2 regions of the Peribacillus sp. NPDC097197 genome follow, and region 1 is predicted to be linked to the other one. Evidence: a T-box and tRNA genes for the amino acid it is inferred to sense, from the RefSeq annotation. Region 1 holds a T-box; the other holds one or more tRNA genes.
The links. A T-box is a leader RNA that pairs with one kind of tRNA and senses whether it is charged. The one in region 1 lies ahead of pheS (phenylalanine--tRNA ligase subunit alpha), so its partner is inferred to be a tRNA-Phe.
Positions count from the first base shown of each region.

Region 2: it has a tRNA-Phe gene. The T-box ahead of pheS (phenylalanine--tRNA ligase subunit alpha) is inferred to sense a tRNA for this amino acid. The anticodon was not compared.

Region 1 covers NZ_JBNNST010000004.1:260,236-271,849, reverse strand. Annotated here, with positions in the region: gene ACQKL6_RS07965 (M42 family metallopeptidase) at 1-259, shown strand, start outside; gene ACQKL6_RS07960 (LutC/YkgG family protein) at 314-1,015, opposite strand; gene ACQKL6_RS07955 (LutB/LldF family L-lactate oxidation iron-sulfur protein) at 1,012-2,442, opposite strand; gene ACQKL6_RS07950 ((Fe-S)-binding protein) at 2,464-3,180, opposite strand; gene ACQKL6_RS07945 (FadR/GntR family transcriptional regulator) at 3,348-4,079, opposite strand; gene ACQKL6_RS07940 (L-lactate permease) at 4,341-6,032, shown strand; gene ACQKL6_RS07935 (YsnF/AvaK domain-containing protein) at 6,407-7,495, shown strand; gene ACQKL6_RS07930 (general stress protein) at 7,667-8,470, shown strand; gene sspI (small acid-soluble spore protein SspI) at 8,500-8,709, opposite strand; gene ACQKL6_RS07920 (TrmH family RNA methyltransferase) at 8,833-9,591, shown strand; T-box leader at 9,636-9,878, shown strand; gene pheS (phenylalanine--tRNA ligase subunit alpha) at 9,939-10,979, shown strand; gene pheT (phenylalanine--tRNA ligase subunit beta) at 11,008-11,614, shown strand, end outside.
Region 2 covers NZ_JBNNST010000007.1:356-11,969, forward strand. Annotated here, with positions in the region: tRNA gene ACQKL6_RS10700 (tRNA-Val) at 1-54, shown strand, start outside; tRNA gene ACQKL6_RS10705 (tRNA-Thr) at 70-145, shown strand; tRNA gene ACQKL6_RS10710 (tRNA-Lys) at 168-240, shown strand; tRNA gene ACQKL6_RS10715 (tRNA-Leu) at 254-335, shown strand; tRNA gene ACQKL6_RS10720 (tRNA-Gly) at 344-418, shown strand; tRNA gene ACQKL6_RS10725 (tRNA-Leu) at 431-519, shown strand; tRNA gene ACQKL6_RS10730 (tRNA-Arg) at 529-605, shown strand; tRNA gene ACQKL6_RS10735 (tRNA-Pro) at 616-692, shown strand; tRNA gene ACQKL6_RS10740 (tRNA-Ala) at 711-786, shown strand; tRNA gene ACQKL6_RS10745 (tRNA-Met) at 818-894, shown strand; tRNA gene ACQKL6_RS10750 (tRNA-Ile) at 905-981, shown strand; tRNA gene ACQKL6_RS10755 (tRNA-Ser) at 1,002-1,094, shown strand; tRNA gene ACQKL6_RS10760 (tRNA-Met) at 1,198-1,271, shown strand; tRNA gene ACQKL6_RS10765 (tRNA-Asp) at 1,278-1,353, shown strand; tRNA gene ACQKL6_RS10770 (tRNA-Phe) at 1,361-1,436, shown strand; tRNA gene ACQKL6_RS10775 (tRNA-His) at 1,455-1,530, shown strand; tRNA gene ACQKL6_RS10780 (tRNA-Gly) at 1,535-1,608, shown strand; tRNA gene ACQKL6_RS10785 (tRNA-Ile) at 1,613-1,689, shown strand; tRNA gene ACQKL6_RS10790 (tRNA-Asn) at 1,701-1,775, shown strand; tRNA gene ACQKL6_RS10795 (tRNA-Ser) at 1,777-1,867, shown strand; tRNA gene ACQKL6_RS10800 (tRNA-Glu) at 1,871-1,942, shown strand; gene ACQKL6_RS10805 (ABC transporter permease subunit) at 2,133-2,342, opposite strand; gene hxlB (6-phospho-3-hexuloisomerase) at 2,786-3,343, opposite strand; gene hxlA (3-hexulose-6-phosphate synthase) at 3,352-3,984, opposite strand; gene ACQKL6_RS10820 (winged helix-turn-helix transcriptional regulator) at 4,194-4,559, shown strand; gene ACQKL6_RS10825 (TraR/DksA C4-type zinc finger protein) at 4,645-5,415, opposite strand; gene ACQKL6_RS10830 (1,4-dihydroxy-2-naphthoate polyprenyltransferase) at 5,554-6,477, opposite strand; gene ACQKL6_RS10835 (isochorismate synthase) at 6,776-8,185, shown strand; gene menD (2-succinyl-5-enolpyruvyl-6-hydroxy-3-cyclohexene-1-carboxylic-acid synthase) at 8,178-9,929, shown strand; gene menH (2-succinyl-6-hydroxy-2,4-cyclohexadiene-1-carboxylate synthase) at 9,926-10,735, shown strand; gene menB (1,4-dihydroxy-2-naphthoyl-CoA synthase) at 10,748-11,566, shown strand.

The DNA of each region.
Region 1 (11,614 bases):
GGATTTCGTTACGAATACAGCTGATGAAATGAACATTCCTTATCAATATGAATCGATTCCAGGCGGTGGAACGGATGCCGGTTCCATTCACCTAACCGCAAATGGTGTACCCGCATTAGCCATTACGATTGCGACGCGCTATATTCATTCCCATGCTGCGATGTTACACCGTGACGATTATGAGAATGCCGTCAAACTCATAGTTGAAGTGATCAAACGCCTCGACCGGGAAACGGTGGACCGGATTATCTATGAATAATCAATGAGATGAAAATGGAGAGCTTCCTACTAAAAGGAGCTCTCCATTTTTTCTTTATTTATCCTCAACGATGATATAGACTGCTTTGATTGGGCCATGAACGCCTACGACCAAATCCATTTCGATGTCAGCGGAATTGCTTGGCCCTGTAATGAAGTTAATACAGGATGGAACAAGCTCACCTTGCTGAACCTTGGACCGGAGTGCCATAGCGGCCTGGGTCATCCTCGGAACGATGCTGCTCTTTGGAATGATGGAAACATGGCAAGCGGGCAAGAAGCTAATCGAGCGGCCATGGTCCTTATCACTATACAGAACGACTGTAGCAGATTCGGCCAGCGTGATTTCACTGAACGTTATGCCGATGTTGGCACGTTCCGCCATTTCAATATTCTTTCTCCCGATTTGATGATCCCAAACATGGACGCCTGTATCATTCAATACATCCATTAATTGATAGTCTGTGAATCTTTGGTCTTTCGGGATGATGACAGGCCCATGTCCAAGTTCTTCCATGACCTGTTGCAAAACATGTGCAGTCTGACTTGAATCCGTAAGATGGACCTGAGTATGAATCCGGGTGCACTGTTCTCGTAATTCCTCGACGAGCTCTTCTTGTGTTGCATGTTTCAAGACTTCCATCTGTGGGGCATGTTTCCATACGGGGCGGGATATGCCTTCCGTAATGGGGGACCTCCCCAAGTTCTTGGCTATCTTCGCTAAAAATGTATCCTCGTTTTGAATGGTTCCGGTCATGATGATTGCCCTCCTTTGTCACGGTTCTTGAACCAATCTCGGAAGCTTTCCTTATTAGGGGCAGGAAATTCACGGCTTTCCGTCCAAGACTTAAGTGGTCCTGGTCCTTTTGAAATAATATCCCCAGTCTTGAAAGGAGACATGGCGGAAGGAGCCATTTTGGATCCGAATTTATAAAGCATCGGGGAGGCAGCGCCAATTCCGAATGCCTTCATCGCCATTTTTTCAGAAAAAGGAGCCATTTTTTCTTTTTCGACAATGACTTCACGATGTTTCCTCAATAGATCATGAAGCGGGATCTTTACTGGACAGGCATCTGTACAGGCTGCACAAAGCGTCGATGCATAAGGCAATTCCTTATAATCTTCATATCCACCAAGAAGAGGGGAAAGTACCGCCCCGATTGGGCCTGGATAAATCGAACCGTAGGAATGACCGCCAACCTGACGATAGACCGGACAAACATTAATACATGCGGCACAGCGAATGCATTGGAGTACCGATTGGAATTCAGTCCCTAAAATCTTGGAACGTCCATTATCCACGATGACAAGGTGAAATTCTTCGGGGCCATCAATATCCCCTTCATCTCTTGGTCCGGTAAGGGCGGTAATGTAACTGGTCAATCTCTGGCCGACCGCACTCCTCGTCAATAAACTGACAAGGATTTCAAATTCATCGAACGTCGGTACGAGACGTTCCATCCCCATCACCGTAATCTGGGTTTTTGGAAGGGCCGTCACTAAATCTGCGTTGCCTTCGTTCGTTACCAAACCGATGGAGCCCGTTTCAGCAACCGCAAAGTTACAGCCAGTAATTCCAATATCGGCACTCAGGAACTCTTTCCGCAGGATTCCCCGGACATGGTCCGTCAGCTCTTCAGGCTTTTCAGTTTTCGTATAGGCGAGCTTTTCTTTGAAAACGTCTCTAATTTGTTCTTTGTTCTTATGAAGCGCTGGTGCCACGATATGTGAAGGCGGATCATTGTTATCAAGCTGCAGGATATATTCGCCTAGGTCCGTTTCGATGACATCGACTCCCGCTGATTCTAGTGTTGCGTTCAGGTTAATTTCTTCCGTGACCATGGATTTCGACTTCACGACTTTTTTTGCGTTCTTTTTTTCGATGACGTCCTTAACATACCCACTAGCTTCTTCCGCCGTTTCCGCAAAAAAGACATGACCGCCCCTTTTGGATACATTTTCGGCAAGCTGATGTAAATAAAAATCAAGGTTACTTAGTACATGTTGGCGGATTTCTTCCCCAAGGGAGCGCCATTCCTCCCAGTTTCCCAATTCATCAACGGCCGTTAGGCGGCGTCCATGTAAACGTTCTTGGGCACTCGAAACGGCCAATCGCATAAAGTCATTCTGTATTCCTTCGTCCACCCGGTCTTTAAACTTGGCAGAACTCGTTTTCATAGACATCGTTTTGCCTCCTCGGTTTCTTTAAATGCTATTTAATACTTCCGCAATATGTAAAACCTTGATGGGTTGCCCTTTACGTTGGATACGGCCCCCGATATTCATTAAGCAACCAGCGTCTCCGCCGATAAGAAAGTCGGCTCCGGTATCTTCCACATTACAAGCCTTTTCCTCTACCATTTGTCCGGAAATGTCTCCCATCTTGACTGAAAAGGTCCCCCCAAAGCCACAACAGTTTTGGGCGTCCGGAAGCGGTGTCATTTCCAGTCCCTTAACATGGCTCAATAAAATGGCAGGAGCTTCTTTCACTTTGAGCAATCGAGTCATATGGCAGGATGTATGATAGGTCGCTTTACCTTCAAGCTTAGCACCGACATCCGTCACCTTTAGTACATCCACGATGAATTGAGTCAGTTCATATGTTTTTTCTGCCAATGCAACAGCTTTCTTTTCCCAAACCGGATCTCCTTTAAAAAGAACCGGGTACTCTTTGAACATAGCTGCACAGGAACCAGAAGGGGTGACAATATATTGTGCATCCTCAAATGTATGGATCATCTTTTTCATTGCTTCTTTTGAATCCTTTGTATAGCCGCTATTATAAGCCGGTTGTCCACAGCAAATCTGTGATTCCGGAAAGTCAATTTCACAACCAAGCCTTTCGAGCAGTTCCACCGTCGCTTTTCCGACATTGGATTGAAATAAATCCACTAAACATGTGGCGAATAAAGTCACTTTCATAATTTTTCCTCCTTTTCCAAATGAGTTAACAGGTCATCTGATGACTAAAACAGAAAAAGGAAATGGTTGAATAACTTGCCATTTTCCCTAGAAACATGGAATCTTTTTCAGAATAATATATCAAATTCTGTATAATTTGTATAGTTCATTTTTAGTAACCGTGCGTATTATTGATTTTTCTCACTGGTTTGGAGGATGAATTTATCAAAAGATTCCTCGACATTTTGCAAATGGAAAAGCATGGCATGGCGGGCGCCGGCTTCGTCCTTGTCGACGATTGCTTGGTAAATTTGGGTATGTTGCTGATAAAGCCGTTTAAGGGACATTTCTTCAGAATAGAGAGCAAGACGTCGAATGTCACGCATCTTTTCGGTCATCATCACTGACACCTGGCTCATCAATGTAATGAGCAACTCATTTTTAGAAGCGTTCGCAATGGTCACGTGAAAGCCTATATCAGCTCTATCACTCAATGCTTCATCGTCGGCTACCTTTAGCATTTCCGCAAGCTTCGTCTCCATTTCGGCAATGTCCTCAGCGGTCCGCTTTTTCGCGGCTAACTCGGCAGTTCCAGATTCAAGTATTTTTCGGACTTCCAGTAAATCTTTAATATTTTCTTTATCCATCAACAGAGCTGTAGTCAATGGGTAGTTCATGATGCTAGGGTCGAAAGTTTTCACGAATGTTCCTTCGCCCTGCTTAATTTCAATGAGCCCCATCGAGCTAAGGGCACTTAATGCTTCACGAATTGCCGGGCGGCCGACCTGGAAATTTTCCGCAAGCTGTTGAATGGAATCTAATTTATCGCCCGGTTTCAAAGTACCGGAACGAATCATTTCATACAGTTCATCACTGACTTCTTCATAAATTTTCTTTGGTTTGATTTTTTTGTAGGTCAAGTAGGAACACCCCGATTTTCTTTGCTTTTTCTAGTTATCTTTATTATATAACACATTGTTGGTTTCTCATCTGTCGATAAGGAAATATGATCAAAAAATAAAAAAACCTTGATTTTCCATTTCTAATCATTTACCTTAAATAAATAATCATCAAGTCATCTGATGACTTCCAGCAATATGAAGAAATATAAATGTGAAAGGGTTTTCATTGAATATAAATATCTGAAAGTTTGAAAAATATAGTGAATGGAGTCGAAACGAATGACATGGACACAGAACTTTACACCGATTCTTGATAATCTGGTACTATCATCTCTAGTAGCGCTTATACCCATTTTGTACTTTTTCTGGGCTCTTACCATCAAACGGATGAAAGGATACCTAGCGGGTTTGACAACCTTGCTTGTTGCTTTTGTAACTGCCGTTTTCGCGTATGGGATGCCGGCAGGAAAAGTCGTGATGTCAGCTTCTCAAGGGGCCGTTTACGGACTGTTGCCTATCGGATGGATCATCATCACATCCGTATTCTTGTACAAGATGACTGTGAAAAGTGGGCAATTTGACATTATCCGATCTTCTGTCCTGTCCTTGACGGAAGATCGCCGCCTTCAAGCTTTATTGGTGGCATTCTCATTCGGGGCCTTTTTAGAAGGGGCGGCTGGATTTGGTGCACCAGTGGCCATTTCTGCAGCTCTTCTGGTGGGACTTGGATTTAATCCGCTATATGCAGCGGGAATCTGTTTAATCGCCAATACGGCACCTGTTGCATTCGGTGCGGTAGGGATTCCGATTATTGCGATGGAAGGACCTACTGGTATTGCGGCTATGGAAATATCCAAAATGGTCGGTCGCCAGTTACCTTTCTTGTCGGCTTTCATCCCACTATATCTCATCATGATCATGTCTGGATGGAAACGGACGATTGAAGTGTTGCCGGCTGTCATCGTTTCCGGTCTATCTTTTGCTATTACCCAATATGTAAGTTCGAATTTCCTTGGACCTGAATTACCGGATATTCTTTCTGCATTAGTATCATTGTTTGCCTTAGCCATCTTCCTGAAATTCTGGAAGCCAAAAACGATTTTTCGATTCAAGTCGGAAGAAACGGCAGCAGCTGTTGAAGAATTCGCTTCCGAACAAGAACCAGAGAAAAAGTATACGAAATGGCAGATATTCCATGCGTGGTCCCCATTCCTTCTGTTGACGGGTTTCATTTCCATTTGGGGATTGAATCCAATAAAGCCGGCATTATCCGGTCATTATGAGGGAACGAATGCCATTTTAAAAGGAATTAATGAAATTGGTAAACTATTAACTTTCCAAATTGAAGTGCCTGGTTTGCATAATGAAATTATTGGTAGCAATGGCCTGCCCATTGCAGCTTTTTATAAAATCGAACTGCTCGGTACAGCAGGAACGGCCATTTTACTGGCGGCCATTGTGACAAAGTTCATCGTACATATGTCTTCAAAAGTATTCTTGGATACATTTGTGGAAGCCATGAAAGAATTAGCCAAGCCAATCTTGATGATCTCCTCTGTCGTTGCTTTCGCTTATGTGACGAATTCTTCGGGGATGTCGACGACCTTGGGAATGACACTTGCAAAGACCGGAGACTTCTTCCCGTTTTTCGCACCGGTCCTTGGCTGGTTAGGTGTGTTCATTACAGGTTCGGATACATCTGCCAATCTATTATTTGGCGGCCTGCAAAAAGTTACCGCTTTAAAGATTGGAATGGAGCCGGTATTGGCGCTCGCGGCGAATTCCTCCGGGGGTGTAACCGGAAAGATGATTTCCCCTCAGTCGATTGCCATCGCTTGTGCGGCTGTCGGACTGGCTGGTAGGGAGTCCGAATTATTGAGATTCACCCTCAAGCATAGTTTGTTCTTATTGCTTCTTGTATGTATTATCACGTTCTTGCAAAATGGCATCCTTTCTTGGATGATTCCATAATGAGAGTAAAACCCCCTCCTGCTTTAAGGATAATCTTAAACAGGAGGGGGTTTTTTTGTTTCTAAAATTCCAGTTGGGGAGATTTGGAGACACTTCTTTAGTAGGTAGGACGCCTATATATAGAAGAAAGCGAATCTATTGAGTTTATGAAAACTAGTAAAATGGGGTATTGATTCTAAACATTACATTTATATAATGCTTGCATCCCTAGTCCAGATGGGGTCTGGAGGGAAAAGGCATTCGTTTTTGAGAACGTAATGTAATGTTATAACACAAATGTAATATGGCTTATTCGTTTAGTTCGCATACTAACGGGTACATTCTAAATATACCAACTACCAAATACATCGATAAAATACGAGGAGGAATTTAATATGAATAAGACAGTTTATGGAGTATATGAATCTAATGCAGAAGTGATCCAAGCAATCAATGCACTTAAAGCGAAAGGCTATGAAGGGGAAGATATAACGGTTGTAGCAGACAAAGAAGAAACACTGGACTTTACGAATCAACAAAGGGAAACGGATGTCCATACCATTACGAATGCATCACATGATGATAGCTTTATGGACAAGGTGGCACGCTTCTTCATGCCAGATGAGCATGCGAACCTTTCAACGAAACTAGCGGATGCAGGGCTTTCTAATAGTGAAGCAGCTGAATATGTGTATGATGTAGAACGAGGAAAAGTGTTGGTTTTAGTTGAAGAAGGCAAAGGTCATCTAACTGCACCAAGAGATTCATTCAAGGCTGGAACAGAAGGAAGCACCCGTCCGGTTGGAAAGACGTTGGATAGCAACTCGGAAAACCCGCGTTTCAACGGAACCAACGGAACTGTACAGAATGGTTTAGTGAACGATAAGGATACTTCTGTCATGAATGGCCGTGGTCGTGGAACGACAGAAGATGAAAAAACGATTCGACTACGTGAAGAACAGTTGAATATTGATAAAGAAAGAGTTCAGGCAGGCGAAGTCGTCATCGATAAAGAAGTGAAGGAACAGCAAAAAACCATTAATGTTCCGGTTGAGCACGAAGAAGTAACGATTGAACGTCGGCCTGTTACAGGTAGAGAAAGCGGACTGGAAGCAGGAAGCATTAAAGATGGGGAAACTGTAAGAATTCCAGTTGTTGAGGAAAAATTGGAAGTGACCAAAAAACCGGTGGTCACTGATGAAATTGTCATCAAGAAACAAGTGGTACAAGACACTGAACAAGTTCAGGATACTCTTAAAAAAGAAGATATCCAGCTTGATAGTAGTGATTCATCCATCGTACGTGAAAAAAATCTAGGTGAAACGACCAAGAGAGATGCTTTAAATAAAACGGATTCAGTGAAGAATCGCGATTCTCTCAATACCGGAAGAGTCAATACTGGGGTCAATACCGGAGTAGGGCATGACCCATTAGAAGAAAAGAGAAATGTGAAAACCCTTGAAGAACAACAAAAACTTCGTTAAGGGATTAATAGAGAATGATCTGCCGTTTACGAGACGGCAGGTCTTTTTTTTAGGTTCATGACGAGTGGAATTAAATCCTTATCGACTGGCTAGAGCCTGATTTTTGTTTAATTTTGGATGGTAAGGGTATAACAAGATTAAATAGTAATGCTACAAAAGGAGGAATAATTCATGGGAAAAACATTGCATGGTGTTTATGATTCTAGTTCCGAAGCAAACAAGGAAATCCAGGCGCTTCATTTAAAAGGATGGGATAGTGAGAAAATCACCGTAATCGCGAATAAAAAAGAAGATGTGGCTTTTGTGAACAATAGCCAGAATGAGGACGTCGATATTATCACGAACCAGGATGATGATTCATTCGTAGAAAAAGTGAAACACTTCTTCTTGAATGAAGGATCCGGTGATATCAGAAATCGTTTAGGGAATCTGGGTTTAGCCGATAGTGAAGCCACGGCTTATATAAATGAAGTTGAAGCCGGGAAGTTCTTGATTCTTCTTGACGACGAGACCCCAATAGAGACCGAAGATCATATTACCTCCCAAGAGAATAACCCACTTAAAACCGGTATCGTGAATAATCCGGATCCGAATCTTTTCCCTGAAACGACGGCGAATGCCTATCAAGCAAGTGAAGTAGAGGCACAGCCAGGTAAAGGCGAAGAACTTCATGGGAATTCAACCAACATCTATGATAATCAAGAGATGGGATCGAAACGGGCACAGGAGAAAGAGATGAAGTCGAATTCCACGGAGCAGTATAAGAAACCAAGACCAGAGGATTATGAGGGAACGATAGCGAGCGATCCCCATGCAGATCCGTTTTCCGCTGACACCAAACATTCACTGGATGTAGGAGACGCACTGAATCGGACCACGGCTCCCGGGGACGGAAAGGTGCCACAAGATAGCGATGAGAACCCTGACTTAACGGACCCATACATCAAAAATCGCATTAATACGGATCACTTATGAGCCGAAAAAATAACAGCCGTGGATGGCTGTTATTTTTTTAATCCAGATTCAAGAGCCGTAATCATTTCCTGCTTTTCCTGTTCGGATGAATTTTCCCAGATGACCTCGAATAATACGCCAAGACCTGGTAGCATTTTTTCCTCACCATTTTGAATCGCATCGACTATCGTATCCTCTAGCTGTTCTTGCGTATTTCCGGATACATTCTGAATAATGGCATTGCGTAAATTTAAATTCATGATTTTTCCTCCTCTAACACATAATGACTCACATAACTAGCATTTCACAAACAGGCATTCAATATGTATACGAATTACGTTATAATAGGATAATTAGCGTGAAATATTAAAGGAGCGTTTACCTTGAAATATATTGAGTCTGTAAAAAACCCTCAGGTGAAGCAGTGGAAAAAATTATTGACCAAAAAAGAACGGGATAAAACCGGTACGTATTTAGTAGAAGGTTTTCATCTTGTTGAAGAAGCATTGAAGGCAGAAATCGTCATGGAAGTAATCGTAAATGAAGAAACAGAAATGCCGGCCCATTTTTCGCTTGAAGGCACGGATGTCATCTATGTGAAAACTGATATCATGAAGGCGATTTGCGATACGGAGAGCCCACAAGGAATAGCCGCTGTCTGTGAACAGAAAACCATGAGCATGTCTTCCATCAATCCGGACAAACTACTGTTGATCGATGCGGTGCAAGATCCAGGCAATATCGGCACGATGATCCGGACAGCTGATGCAGCCGGAATCGATGCTGTCATTCTAGGAGAAGGGTGTGCCGATTTGTATAATCCGAAAGTGGTCCGTTCCACGCAGGGAAGCCTGTTTCATATGCCGGTGGTTAAAGGGAATCTTTCCGAGATCATTGATGAACTGAAGCAACAAGGCATGCCGGTTTATGGCACGGCCTTAGAAGGTGGCTCGCCCTTTGAAGAGGTGGAAAGGTCTTCGCGATTTGCACTGCTCGTCGGTAATGAAGGCCAAGGAGTTTCCAAGGAATTATTGGTGAAAACGACCAAAAACCTTTATATTCCGATTTACGGGAAAAGTGAATCACTGAATGTCGGGATCGCGGCCGGTATTTTAATGTACTATTTAAGAAAATCAATTTGAAACGGCCGTTCATTTATAATATAATGAAACAGAATTTTATAATGAAAACAACAATGACAAAGAGTAGTAACTTAAGACATCCATAACCAGGGAAAAAATGCCGTGACTGAAAGCATTTTTATGGCACTGCTTAAGGGAATTCACCTTTCGAGTTGGCATTGGGAAGACAGAGTGTCTGAAAAATGTTCCGGTGAAGAGCCGTTATTTTTTATGAGTGAGTGCTTCATGCTTTTTAGCAGATGGCACTAATAAGGGTGGTACCGCGATACATAAACCTCGTCCCTTTCTGGGAGTGGGGTTTTTTTGTGTTCATTTTTACAAAAGGAAAACTAAAGGAGGAAGACATGATGCAGGAACGTTTACTAGAACTGCAGGAAGAAGCGTTGCAAAAAGTTGCCGCAGCTTCCGAACTAAAAGCACTGAATGAAGTCCGTGTTGCTTATTTAGGGAAAAAAGGGCCGATTACAGAGGTATTACGCGGAATGGGGAAATTATCAGCTGAGGAACGTCCGAAAATCGGAGCGCTAGCTAATGAGGTCCGTGGAGCCATCGCGTCGAAAATCGAGGAAAAACAAGCGGCATTAGAAACAGCTGCCGTTAATAAGAAGCTTGCAACAGAAACGATTGATGTGACATTACCAGGCCGTCCGGTTAAGAAAGGAAATCTTCATCCGTTAACACGGGTCGTCGAGGAAATTGAAGACCTATTCATCGGTATGGGATACACAGTGGCTGAAGGTCCTGAAGTCGAAACGGACTATTACAACTTTGAGGCATTGAACTTGCCGAAGAGCCATCCAGCACGTGATATGCAAGATTCATTCTACATAACGGATGAGATTTTGATGCGTACCCACACGTCTCCAGTACAAGCAAGAACGATGGAAAAACATAAAGGCCAAGGTCCGGTTAAAATCATTTGTCCAGGTAAAGTGTATCGTCGTGATAATGATGACGCAACGCACTCGCATCAATTCCAGCAAATTGAAGGCTTGGTCATCGATGAAAACATCAGCATGAGCGACCTGAAAGGAACACTTGATGTATTTGCTAAGAAAGTATTCGGCCAAGACCGGGAAATCCGTCTTCGTCCAAGTTTCTTCCCTTTCACGGAGCCATCAGTAGAGGTGGATATCTCATGTAAAATCTGTGGCGGTAAAGGTTGTAATGTATGTAAACAAACAGGATGGATCGAAGTGCTGGGTGGAGGAATCGTTCATCCGAATGTCCTTGAAATGGCTGGATTCGATTCGAAGAAATACTCCGGATTCGCTTTTGGAATCGGTGTAGAACGGATCGCGATGCTAAAATACGGCGTGGATGATATCCGTCACTTCTATACAAACGATGTTCGTTTCTTAAAACAATTCCATCATCATGAAGCATAAATTTTAATTTTAAAGAGGAGGACCTACCATGTTTGTATCATATAAATGGTTGCAGGAATATGTAGACCTTTCCGGCATCAATGCAACTGAGCTTGCGGATAAAATCACGAAGAGCGGCATTGAGGTTGAAGGGGTAGAAAAGAAAAGTGAAGGGCTTAAAGGGATTGTCATCGGACACGTACTAGAACGCGAACAGCATCCGAATGCCGATAAACTGAATAAATGCCTGGTTGATATTGGAGCGGAGGCTCCTGTACAAATCGTCTGTGGGGCCCCGAACGTGGATAAAGGCCAAAAAGTAGCCGTAGCGACTGTTGGCGCTGTACTTCCAGGTAACTTTAAAATCAAGAAAGCCAAGCTTCGCGGAGAAGAATCTCACGGAATGATTTGCTCGCTTCAAGAATTAGGTTTCGAATCCAAGATTGTATCTAAAGATTATGCAACAGGCATTTTTGTATTCCCTAATGATGTGGAAGTTGGCAAAGATGCACTAGAAGAGCTTGGTTTAAGCGATGAAGTGCTGGAACTTGGTTTAACGCCAAACCGTTCAGATGCTTTAAGCATGCTCGGTGTTGCTTATGAAGTCGGAGCCATTCTTGGTCGTGACGTGAAATGGCCAGTTATCGAAAAAGAAG
Region 2 (11,614 bases), on a different contig from region 1:
AGCATCTGCCTTACAAGCAGAGGGTCGGCGGTTCGATCCCGTCATCCTCCACCATTATTTTTTACACCTGCCGGTGTAGCTCAACTGGTAGAGCAACTGACTTGTAATCAGTAGGTTGGGGGTTCAAGTCCTCTTGCCGGCACCATTTTTTATAGTAAGACAAGCATGAGCCATTAGCTCAGTTGGTAGAGCATCTGACTTTTAATCAGAGGGTCGAAGGTTCGAATCCTTCATGGCTCATCATTTTTTTCATGCGGGTGTGGCGGAATTGGCAGACGCACCAGACTTAGGATCTGGCGCCGCAAGGCGTGGGGGTTCAAGTCCCTTCACCCGCATCATTCATGCGGAAGTAGTTCAGTGGTAGAATACAACCTTGCCAAGGTTGGGGTCGCGGGTTCGAATCCCGTCTTCCGCTCCACTTTTCGTATGTGCCGGGGTGGCGGAACTGGCAGACGCACAGGACTTAAAATCCTGCGGTAGGTGACTACCGTACCGGTTCGATTCCGGTCCTCGGCACCATCTTAATATGCGCCCGTAGCTCAATTGGATAGAGCATCTGACTACGAATCAGAAGGTTGTAGGTTCGACTCCCGCCGGGCGCACCATGTTTTTTTGCGGGAAGTAGCTCAGCTTGGTAGAGCACTTGGTTTGGGACCAAGGGGTCGCAGGTTCGAATCCTGTCTTCCCGACCATGTGATTTTTAATGAAATGGGGCCTTAGCTCAGCTGGGAGAGCGCCTGCCTTGCACGCAGGAGGTCAGCGGTTCGATCCCGCTAGGCTCCACCATTTTTTCAAAAAAGAAAACTTATATTATTTTGGCGGTGTAGCTCAGCTGGCTAGAGCGTACGGTTCATACCCGTGAGGTCGGGGGTTCGATCCCCTCCGCCGCTACCAATAAATATAAGGACCTTTAGCTCAGCTGGTTAGAGCAGACGGCTCATAACCGTCCGGTCGTAGGTTCGAGTCCTACAAGGTCCACCATAGAATTTTTTCTTAGCCACGGAGGTATACCCAAGTTCGGCTGAAGGGATCGGTCTTGAAAACCGACAGGGGAGTCAAATCCCGCGGGGGTTCGAATCCCTCTACCTCCTCCATTTTTTTTAAAAGCAACAAGTTGTTTTAAAACAACCTTACATATTAGGAAGTAAAAAAACTGTATTCATGAAAACTTGGTGCAAAATGATTCATTATTACCGTCGCGGGGTGGAGCAGTCCGGTAGCTCGTCGGGCTCATAACCCGAAGGTCGCAGGTTCAAATCCTGTCCCCGCAATCATTAGGTCCCGTGGTGTAGCGGTTAACATGCCTGCCTGTCACGCAGGAGATCGCGGGTTCGATTCCCGTCGGGACCGCCATTTTTTAGGCTCAGTAGCTCAGTCGGTAGAGCAAAGGACTGAAAATCCTTGTGTCGGCGGTTCGATTCCGTCCTGAGCCACCATTACAATTTCATATTACGGCGATTGTGGCGAAGTGGTTAACGCACCTGATTGTGGTTCAGGCATTCGTGGGTTCGATTCCCATCAGTCGCCCCATTTCGCGGGTGTAGTTTAGTGGTAAAACCTCAGCCTTCCAAGCTGATGATGAGGGTTCGATTCCCTTCACCCGCTCCAATATGGGCCTATAGCTCAGCTGGTTAGAGCGCACGCCTGATAAGCGTGAGGTCGATGGTTCGAGTCCATTTAGGCCCACCATATTTTATTGTTCCGCAGTAGCTCAGTGGTAGAGCATTCGGCTGTTAACCGAACGGTCGTAGGTTCGAGTCCTACCTGCGGAGCCATGGGGAAGTACTCAAGAGGCTGAAGAGGCGCCCCTGCTAAGGGTGTAGGTCGCGCGAGCGGCGCGAGGGTTCAAATCCCTCCTTCTCCGCCATTCGGCCCGTTGGTCAAGCGGTTAAGACACCGCCCTTTCACGGCGGTAACACGGGTTCGATTCCCGTACGGGTCATAAAAAGAAGCATACTTATGTATGCTTCTTTTTTATGACTGTTTTTCTTGAAGAGATGCGACAAGGTTGATGCAGTCTATTTACTTATTATAGATGTATTTAATCAATCCGATGTTTAATAAAGCTAATTCTATCTATTTAACCGATTGCGTAATGTGCATTCCTACCATAATGATCACTCCTATTCCTACTAATACTCTATCAATGTTAAGTTCGCTGAAGGCTGTGCAACAAAATAGCCTATTCCCCCCAGTGAAACAAACATTTCAGCAGCAATTACACCAACTAAGGACTGCCCGATTCCTAGACGTAATCCAGATACAATTTGGGGTAAAGAACCTGGAAGAGCGACCGTAAGGAAAGTTTGAAGCTGAGAAGCTCCGAAATTTGTACCATCCAGTAATTAGTCCGATGCCTATCCCTACGAAAGCAGCTAGAATGAATCCTACGAAAAAATTCTTAAGTGTGAATGCCAAATTTTCCAAAAGTACACCGCTTACAGCTAGTTGATATCCGACCTGTACCATTTGCAATGGAGAACTTAAAAATATAGGATTGATTACTCTAAATTGATAGAGTAACTCCCAAAAGTTGAGTACACTTAAGAAGCTAATCAAACCTATATAGGGTGGTCAGCTACATCGTAGGAGTCTTTTTTCTATAAGTTTGATGTTTCCCTCTATAAAGGAAGAGACCTTTTATTAGGATGGGCATATAATATGTCTTCCGTCACTGGACGGTATCTTAATTTATAGAATATATAGGAGCCTGTAATCCTTTTACAAAAAAAAGACCGCAAGTAAATTCAGAAGAATTTCTTGAGGTCTTTTTATATTTCACTTTTTACTCGAGATTTGCGTGTCGGCCATACATTTTATTCGTATCCAATCCCTTTTTATCCATTATCCTTAAAATGACGCTATCGAAGAAAAGTAAGAGAGTCTGCTCAAATAGAGAGCCCATCGGTTGGATTGTTTGGTAATCACCTTCCGACTGGTCTTTAGGTGAACCAGGTAGCTTTATTGAGAAATCCGCCAATTTTCCAATGGTCGATTCGGGGGAAATTGTTACGGTCGCAATGGTTCCACCGATGTTCGTTGCTTTCTCTGCTATGGAAATCAAACTTTTTGTTTCTCCCGAACCGGTTCCAAGGATTAAAAGGTCATCTTTTTCGAAGGTAGGGGTGACGGTTTCACCTAATACATATGCATCTATCCCCATATGCATCATTCGCATGGCAAAGGATTTACCCATCAGCCCGGATCTTCCTGCACCTGCTACAAAAACTTTCTTTGCTTCAAGAATCCCATTAACCAGTTGTTCAGCTTCTTCGTCAGCTATTAAGTCTACTGAACGACTTAGCTCTTGTATGATTTTAGCCATATATTGTGAAGTCTGCATGTTAAATATTAGCCTTGTTTAATTAATTCTTGTATTTGGGCAGCTGTCCCTTTAATATCGGCTTGTCCAGTGATGCCTCCGCCAACAATGATAAGGTCAGGTTGTACTTTAATGACTTCCGGAAGTGTATCTAATTTTATGCCGCCTGCAATAGCCGTTTTTGCATTCTTTACAACGCGTTTAATGGTTTGAAGGTCCTCAAAAGAGTTTTTTCCAACAGCTTGAAGATCGTAGCCAGTGTGCACACAGATATAGTCGACGCCAAATGCATCCAATTCTTTCGCACGTGTTTCAAGATCTTTCACAGCGATCATATCAACAAGGATTTTTTTGCCTTGTTTTTTAGCTTCTTCAACAGCCCCTTTGATGGACATGTCTTCAGCTGCACCAAGAATCGTGATGATGTCAGCGCCAGCTTCAGATGCCTTCATCACTTCGTAACCGGCTGCATCCATAATTTTAAGGTCAGCTAATACTTTTAAAGAAGGGAAAGCTTCTTTCATTTCTTTAACAGCCCGAAGCCCTTCATTAATAACTACCGGTGTACCGATTTCTACGATATCTATATATTCTTCCACCTGTTTAACCAATTCAATTCCTTCTTGAATGTTTACTAAGTCCAATGCCAATTGTAATTCCATTTATCCTTCACTCCCACTAGTATGTTTTAGTATGTTGCACAGTAAGTATGTACCTCTCACGTTCATTCAATGCACAGCAAGAAAATCATCTTGGCTATACAATGTATCATATACTAAGTATAATATTTTTGTTAGTACGCACTTTTATTATACATAGTGTTAAAAAGTATACTATGGGATTTAGGATTATAAATATGGAGGTAATTCAGATGACAAGGCTAGAGAATAAAACATTCAATTGTGAGAAGGAATTGACCCTTTCTGTTATAGGGGGCAAATGGAAGATGCTTATTTTATGGCACTTAGGCAAGCAGGGGACCAAGCGTTTTGGTGAATTGAAGGCACTTATGCCGGGCATCACTCAAAGAATGCTGGTTAACCAGCTTCGAGAGCTGGAAGAAGATCTTATTGTTCATCGCGAGGTCTATCCAATCGTACCTCCCAAAGTGGAATACTCTCTGACAGAACAAGGAGAAAGCCTGATGCCGATTCTTGATTCGATGTATAATTGGGGTAAAAATTATATGGAGAATGTCGTTGGAGGCCAAGAAGATAGTAAAGAGAGTATCAAGTAGAAAACGATTTCTTTTAAGCCTTATAAGGATAGCATTAAAAAAGTGCTGACCCCGTACAAAGTTCTGTACAAGGTCTGGCACTTTTTTATTTTTCATCTATATAGCTGTCTTTCTTCTTGTAAGGGATATTGCCCATTTTAGAATCAATCTTCCGGTCATCGAGCATGTCTTCGTATTCTTCTTTGTTCTCGTTGGATACGACTTGACGATTTTTCCCTTCTATATCATTGGCTGCATAACCTTCATAGTCTTCAGGGAATGTCTCGGTATCGTCTTCTGTATCATAAAGTTCGTTATAGCTTGTGCGATTATGCTGATAGTCTGCCGGAGTGTCTGATGTTCCGAATTGAGCGACTTCACCGAAACTGTCCTCTTTGACCGTATTTTCGTCGTCTGTATCTGAATGGCGCCTGTTCTCAAAGTTATCTCCCTTAGAAGGGATCAGGATATCTTCCTCGGCTGGCCTATATTCATCGGTCACGTCGTCATGGACTTTTTGTTCTGGTGTATGCTCGATACAATATAAGGTGGAAGGAACCACTTCAAGCCGTTCATATGGGATATCTTTGTCGCACTCCTTACAAACACCGTATGTTCCTTCTTTTATGGCTTCTAGGGCAAGATCGATTTTTCCGATTTCCTCTTCCGCGTGCTCATTGATGGCTTGATATCGTTCCTTGTCGAAAAGCTCGGTGCCTAAGTCGGCGGGGTGATTATCATAGGAAGAGATTTCGCCGGAAAAGTCGGTTTGTGACTGTTTGGTTACAGTCTCATCATTCTTGATTCTTTGTTGAAGCTGTTCTTTTTCACTTAACAGTTCTTCTTTTAATTTCAGGATTTGTTTTTCAGTCGCCATTGGTTTCCTCTCCTTTTATAAGTACGATTATGGTTTCATCGTTGTTTTTTGTGTAGTTATTAGTAAGTACCCGAATCAGCGGGGTGGGAAACAACGAAAAAACCCCATGCACCATGCACGGGGTTTAAAGATTTGCGTTTATTGAATGAAATAATGGATGAGTAAACCGATGAACATCAGTAAACCGAAGAACGTATTCGTTTGTGCCGTTGCTTTCATCGCTGGCACCATTGTGATGGCTTCCGTTTTACCTGCAAAGCCTTTGATGGCAGTCAGGGCCTTCGGAATGCTTAGGAAAGAAAGCAGGATCCAAGGTGTTACATCTCCCAAGAGAATCAGTCCGACAACCCACACATAACAGAATGCAAACATGACGGACATGAAAGTTAGTGCATTTTTCCTTCCCATAACGACAGGCATCGTTTTGCGGCCATGGGCCTTATCGCCGTCATGGTCCCGAAGGTTATTCGATAGATTGATCAACCCGACAAGAACACCGCTTGGTACGGCAATCAGGATGGCTAAGGAAGAAACTGTACCGGTCTGGATGAAGTAGGCGATCAAGATGATCAAGAAGCCCATGAATAGACCGGAAAAAAGTTCCCCAAATGGTGTGTATGATATCGGTAGCGGACCTCCGGTATAAAGGTAGCCGACCAGCATGCAAACAAGGCCGATAGCGGCAATCCACCAAGATGAAGCGGCGCAAATATAGATTCCTAGTAAAAGAGAGATTCCATACATGCTAAGGGCCAAGGTCATGATCAGTTTCGGGGTCATGCCATGACGGACGATACCGCCACCGATGCCGACTGATTCTTCGGTATCAAGGCCCCTTTTGAAATCATAGTATTCATTAAATAAGTTCGTTGCAGCCTGAATAAGGATGCTTGCAATCATCATGGCCGCAAATAATAGCCAATTTACGCCATCCTCTAACAAGGCAATGACGGTTCCAAGCAGGACGGGAACAAAAGCTGCGGTAAGTGTATGTGGACGAATTAACTCCCACCAGATTTTCCAGGTTCGTTTAAGGGGAAGCTCGTCGTATTCTGTGTGCATTATTTCTCTCCTCAAAATCATGATCAGTACCTTAAAATTATAACAAAGATTGAATTTGTTCACAAAAGGATATCCTATAAAATGTAGGAAAAGTGTTCGAGCGTGTCAAAGGGATTTGATGAGCCGGGACTTCCAAATTGAAGGAGATGCTACATCATTATCTAAGAATCATATAATAAGGAAAAAAGCTGGCATGATTTGTCGGTTCGAGGGTGGTTTTATTGACATGAGGTTAAACGGAGGTGTATCTTTAAATAGGTTAAAAAGCTTTTAAAATGTACGATTTGGGGGGATATTTTTGGCTATCTCGAAAGAAACTGAACGGTTTCAGGGACTGGCTATGGCCATACAAAAGGCGAAGAACTTGAATGAACAAGTTCTATTCAGTCATATTAAGAAAATAGAGTGCAACAACCCCCTTTCATTTTATCAAGCTGGAAGAGAACGGTATAAGGGTGAACGCTTCTTTTGGCAGGATCCCGCAAAAGATATAACCATTACTGGTTTAGGCAACGTTAAGAAAATCCAGGCGGCACCAAATGCCGACCGTTATAGAGAAGTTGAAATGAGCTGGATCAAGCTGCAGAATACTGCTGTTACAACAGGAGTGACCGATGTGGATGCGACCGGCCCTTTGCTATTTGGGGGCTTTTCTTTTGATTATGAAACCAACAGTTCGTTCCTATGGAATCAATTTGGGGACAATCTGTTCTATATACCTGCCTTCATGCTATCGATAGTGGAGGGGGAGGCCTACTTAACGACAAACCTACTTTGTTCGCCGGATGATTCAGAAAAACTCTTCATAGATATGATAAACGAAAGGGAAGCATTCCTTACCGAAAACTTGGATGATGGCGAAATACCGGCCAATGTCTTTGTTGAGCAGAAGGAAGTCGAACCTGAGGCATGGAAGAAGACCGTTGCGCGGGCCGTTGAGGAAATTAAGACGACGGATCTTGATAAGATCGTTCTGGCAAGGGAATTGCGCCTTGTGTTTGAACGCTCCATCGATTCGAAACAGGTTCTAGAGCAACTGCTTGCCGAGCAGCCGATGAGCTATATTTTCTGTTTAGAGGCAGGCGGTGACTGTTTTGTCGGGGCCACTCCTGAGCGATTAATCAAAAAGCAGGGAAATGAAGTCTTTTCAACTTGTCTTGCCGGATCAATGGGCCGGGGGAAAAGCGAAGAAGAGGATACTCGTCTAGGTAATGAACTTCTTTTGGATCAAAAGAATCTACAAGAGCACAAGTACGTCGTTTCGATGATTACCAACGCTTTTGAAGCCGTATGTGATGAGGTCATCATTCCATCAGGACCGAAGTTGATGAAGAACCGTCATATACAGCATTTGTTTACACCGGTGAAAGGAACGTGTAAAGCGGATACGACTATTTTCGAGTGTGTCGAGAACCTCCATCCAACGCCGGCATTGGGTGGGCTTCCAAAAGAGAAAGCTGTCACACGCATTCGGGAAATAGAAGGTCTGGAACGAGGCTTTTATGCGGGACCACTCGGCTGGGTGGATTCGAAGGGGAACGGTGAATTCGCGGTTGGAATCCGTTCCGCACTATTACAGGACAATGAGGCATCGCTTTTTGCAGGATGTGGCGTGGTAGAAGATTCAACACCGGAAAGTGAATTCCAGGAAACGGGGATTAAATTCAACCCGATGTTAAGTGCTTTAGGAGGAAAAATGAATGAATGACCGAGATGCATTGACAGCCTATGCTGCTTCATTTGTCGATGAGCTGGCACAAAATCGAATGAAGCATGTGGTCGTGAGCCCTGGTTCACGTTCTACACCTCTTGCTTTATTGATGGTGGAACATCCTGATATTCAGGTACATATTAATGTCGATGAGCGTTCGGCGTCTTTTTTTGCTCTTGGATTGGCTAAGGCATTAAAAGAACCAGTCGGACTTCTTTGTACGTCCGGAACGGCTGCGGCGAACTTTCATCCTGCCGTCATTGAGGCTTTCTATTCAAGGGTGCCCCTAGTTGTCCTGACAGCTGATCGCCCCCATGAACTGCGAGATGTCGGAGCTCCACAGGCCATCGACCAAATCAATTTATATGGAAAGCAAGTGAAGTGGTTTGTCGAGATGGCGCTTCCGGAGAGCAGTGATGAAATGATCCGGTATGCGAGGACCATTGGGGCAAGAGCGGTAGCGACGGCATCCATGGAACCTTCAGGACCTGTCCACTTGAACTTCCCTTTACGTGAGCCACTCATTCCAGATTTAAAACAAGCCAAGGAATATAGGCAAAGTAAAGAAACGCCGACTGTGATGATCGATAGTGGGATACGCTCACTAACGGCCGCACAATTAGACGGATTGACCTCTACTTTGTCAAAAGCAAAACAAGGCATCATCGTGTGTGGGGAACTTAGGAACCCAGAGATGAAGGATGCCATCATCACATTAGCAGACAAGCTTGGGTTCCCGATACTGGCTGACCCGCTTTCTCAGTTACGGAGCGGCACACATGACAAAGACGCCATCATCGAGGCTTATGATACATTTTTGCGTGATGAAGCTGCCAAGGCTGCATTCCAACCGGATGTCGTGCTTCGATTCGGCTCGATGCCAGTTTCGAAGCCCCTGCTTTTATTCTTGAAAAAACAAAAGCAGGCTTTGACATTGGTCATCGATGGTGGTGCAGGATGGCGTGAACCGGCTGGATTGGCCACGAGCATGATCTATTGTGATGAAGTCGACTTTTGTCATCGCATCGGTGAAAAATTACCTGAAGCAACAGACAGAGACTGGCTTGGTTTGTGGCAATCCATCAATGGAGCGACGAAGAATGCCTTATCTTCCATCCAGGATGAATCGGAGTTGAGTGAAGGAAAGCTCTTTTCCTTACTCCAGGACATGATGCCGGTAGGTTCGACCATATTTGTCGGGAACAGTATGCCTATCCGGGATTTGGATACGTTCTTTTTAAACAACGAGAAAAGCATCAAGACGATGGCGAACCGTGGGGCAAACGGAATTGATGGTGTCGTTTCCACGGCAATCGGGGTGAGCACGGTTACCGAAAATACGGTGCTGGCCATAGGTGATTTAAGCTTTTTCCATGATATGAACGGATTGCTTGCAGCCAAACTGCAAAAGCAGAACATCACGGTCCTGTTGATCAACAATGATGGCGGAGGGATCTTCTCCTTCCTTCCACAGGCGAAAGAGAAGGAACATTTCGAAACGTTATTCGGAACGCCGCACGGACTTGATTTCTCCCATGCTGCTTTGCTTTATGGAGGGAAATATAACAAGGTGCGGAATTGGGATGAATTAAAACAAGTGTTCACGGATTCCTTTGAAATACCTGGATTGAAAATCATTGAAGTGCCTACAGAGCGGGAATCCAATATGCAAACCCATCGAAATTTGTGGAGTTTTGTTTCCCAGGAAATAAAACGGGTGCTTGATGGGGAAATTTCATGAAAATTGTCAGTGGAGATGTCACATATACTGTTGAAATAGCGGGAAATGGTGAACCTATAGTATGTCTACATGGGTTCACCGGGAGCCGGGATACATGGGACTTTCTTGTTCCCATGTTGCAGGACCGCTATTCTTTGATCATGGTTGATATCATCGGCCATGGGGAAACGATGGCGCCTGATGATTTCCAGCGGTATGGGATGGAGCAAGTAGCAAAAGACTTGAAGCATATTCTAGAGACATTGAAGCTGCGAAAAGCCCATATCCTTGGTTACTCGATGGGTGGCAGATTAGCATTGGCGTTCTCTTGCTTGTATCCAGCGTATGTTCATACATTGATGCTGGAAAGCTCCTCTCCGGGTCTAAAGACAGAAGAGGAGCGAGAACACCGCAGGGGCAATGATGCGAAGCTTGCCAAGCGAATCCTTGCACATGGCATGGAAGCGTTTGTCGAACAGTGGGAAAACATCCCGTTGTTTGAAACCCAAAAAAGGTTGTCCACAGATATACAAACTGCCATTCGACAGCAACGGCTCGCCAATACACCGATCGGGCTGTCGAACAGTTTGCTCGGCATGGGGACAGGAAGCCAACCTTCCTATTGGGAAAATCTTGAGACCCTGGATTTTCCCGTGTTGCTTGTGACGGGTGAATTGGATGAGAAATTCTGCCATATCGCTGAAATGATGCAAAGTCGAATGAAAAATGTCGAATGGAAAAAAATTAATGACGTTGGACATGCAATTCATGTGGAAGATGGACAAAAGTTTGGTAAAATAATAAGTGGGTTTTTAAAGCGAAATTAAGGAGGAATTACGATGACAATTCAATGGGAAACTATTCGTGAATATGACGAAATTTTATACGAGAAGTATAATGGCATTGCAAAAGTATCGATTAACCGTCCGCATGTACATAATGCATTCACACCAAAGACGACTGCAGAAATGATTGATGCTTTTGCTAGAGCACGTGATGATGCAAGCATCGGTGTTATCATTTTGACAGGTGTAGGCGGAAAAGCCTTCTGTTCAGGTGGAGACCAAAAGGTACGCGGAAATGGCGGATATGTTGGGGAAGATAATATCCCACGCCTGAACGTACTTGATTTACAACGCTTGATCCGTGTGATTCCAAAACCGGTCGTAGCGATGGTTGCAGGTTGGGCAATTGGCGGCGGTAATGTATTGAATGTCGTTTGTGACTTAACAATCGCTGCTGACAATGCGGTCTTCGGTCAAACTGGTCCGAACGTGGGAAGCTTCGATGCCGGTTACGGTTCAGGTTACCTAGCTCGTATCGTTGGACATAAGAAAGCGCGTGAAATCTGGTACCTATGCCGTCAATACAATGCACAAGAAGCATTGGATATGGGCTTAGTCAACACAGTTGTGCCTCTAGATCAATTAGAAGCCGAAACAGTTAAATGGTGTGAGGAAATGCTTGAGAAGAGCCCAACAGCGCTTCGTTTCTTAAAAGCAGCGATGAACGCCGATACAGATGGACTTGCTGGACTTCAACAACTTGCTGGAGACGCAACTCTTTTATATTACACAACAGATGAAGCAAAAGAAGGTCGCGACGCGTTCAAAGAAAAACGTGATCCAGACTTCGGGCAATTCCCTCGTTTCCCTTAATGAAAAAAGTAAGAAAATGAGTGGTTTGATTAGTGGACAGCTTGGCGG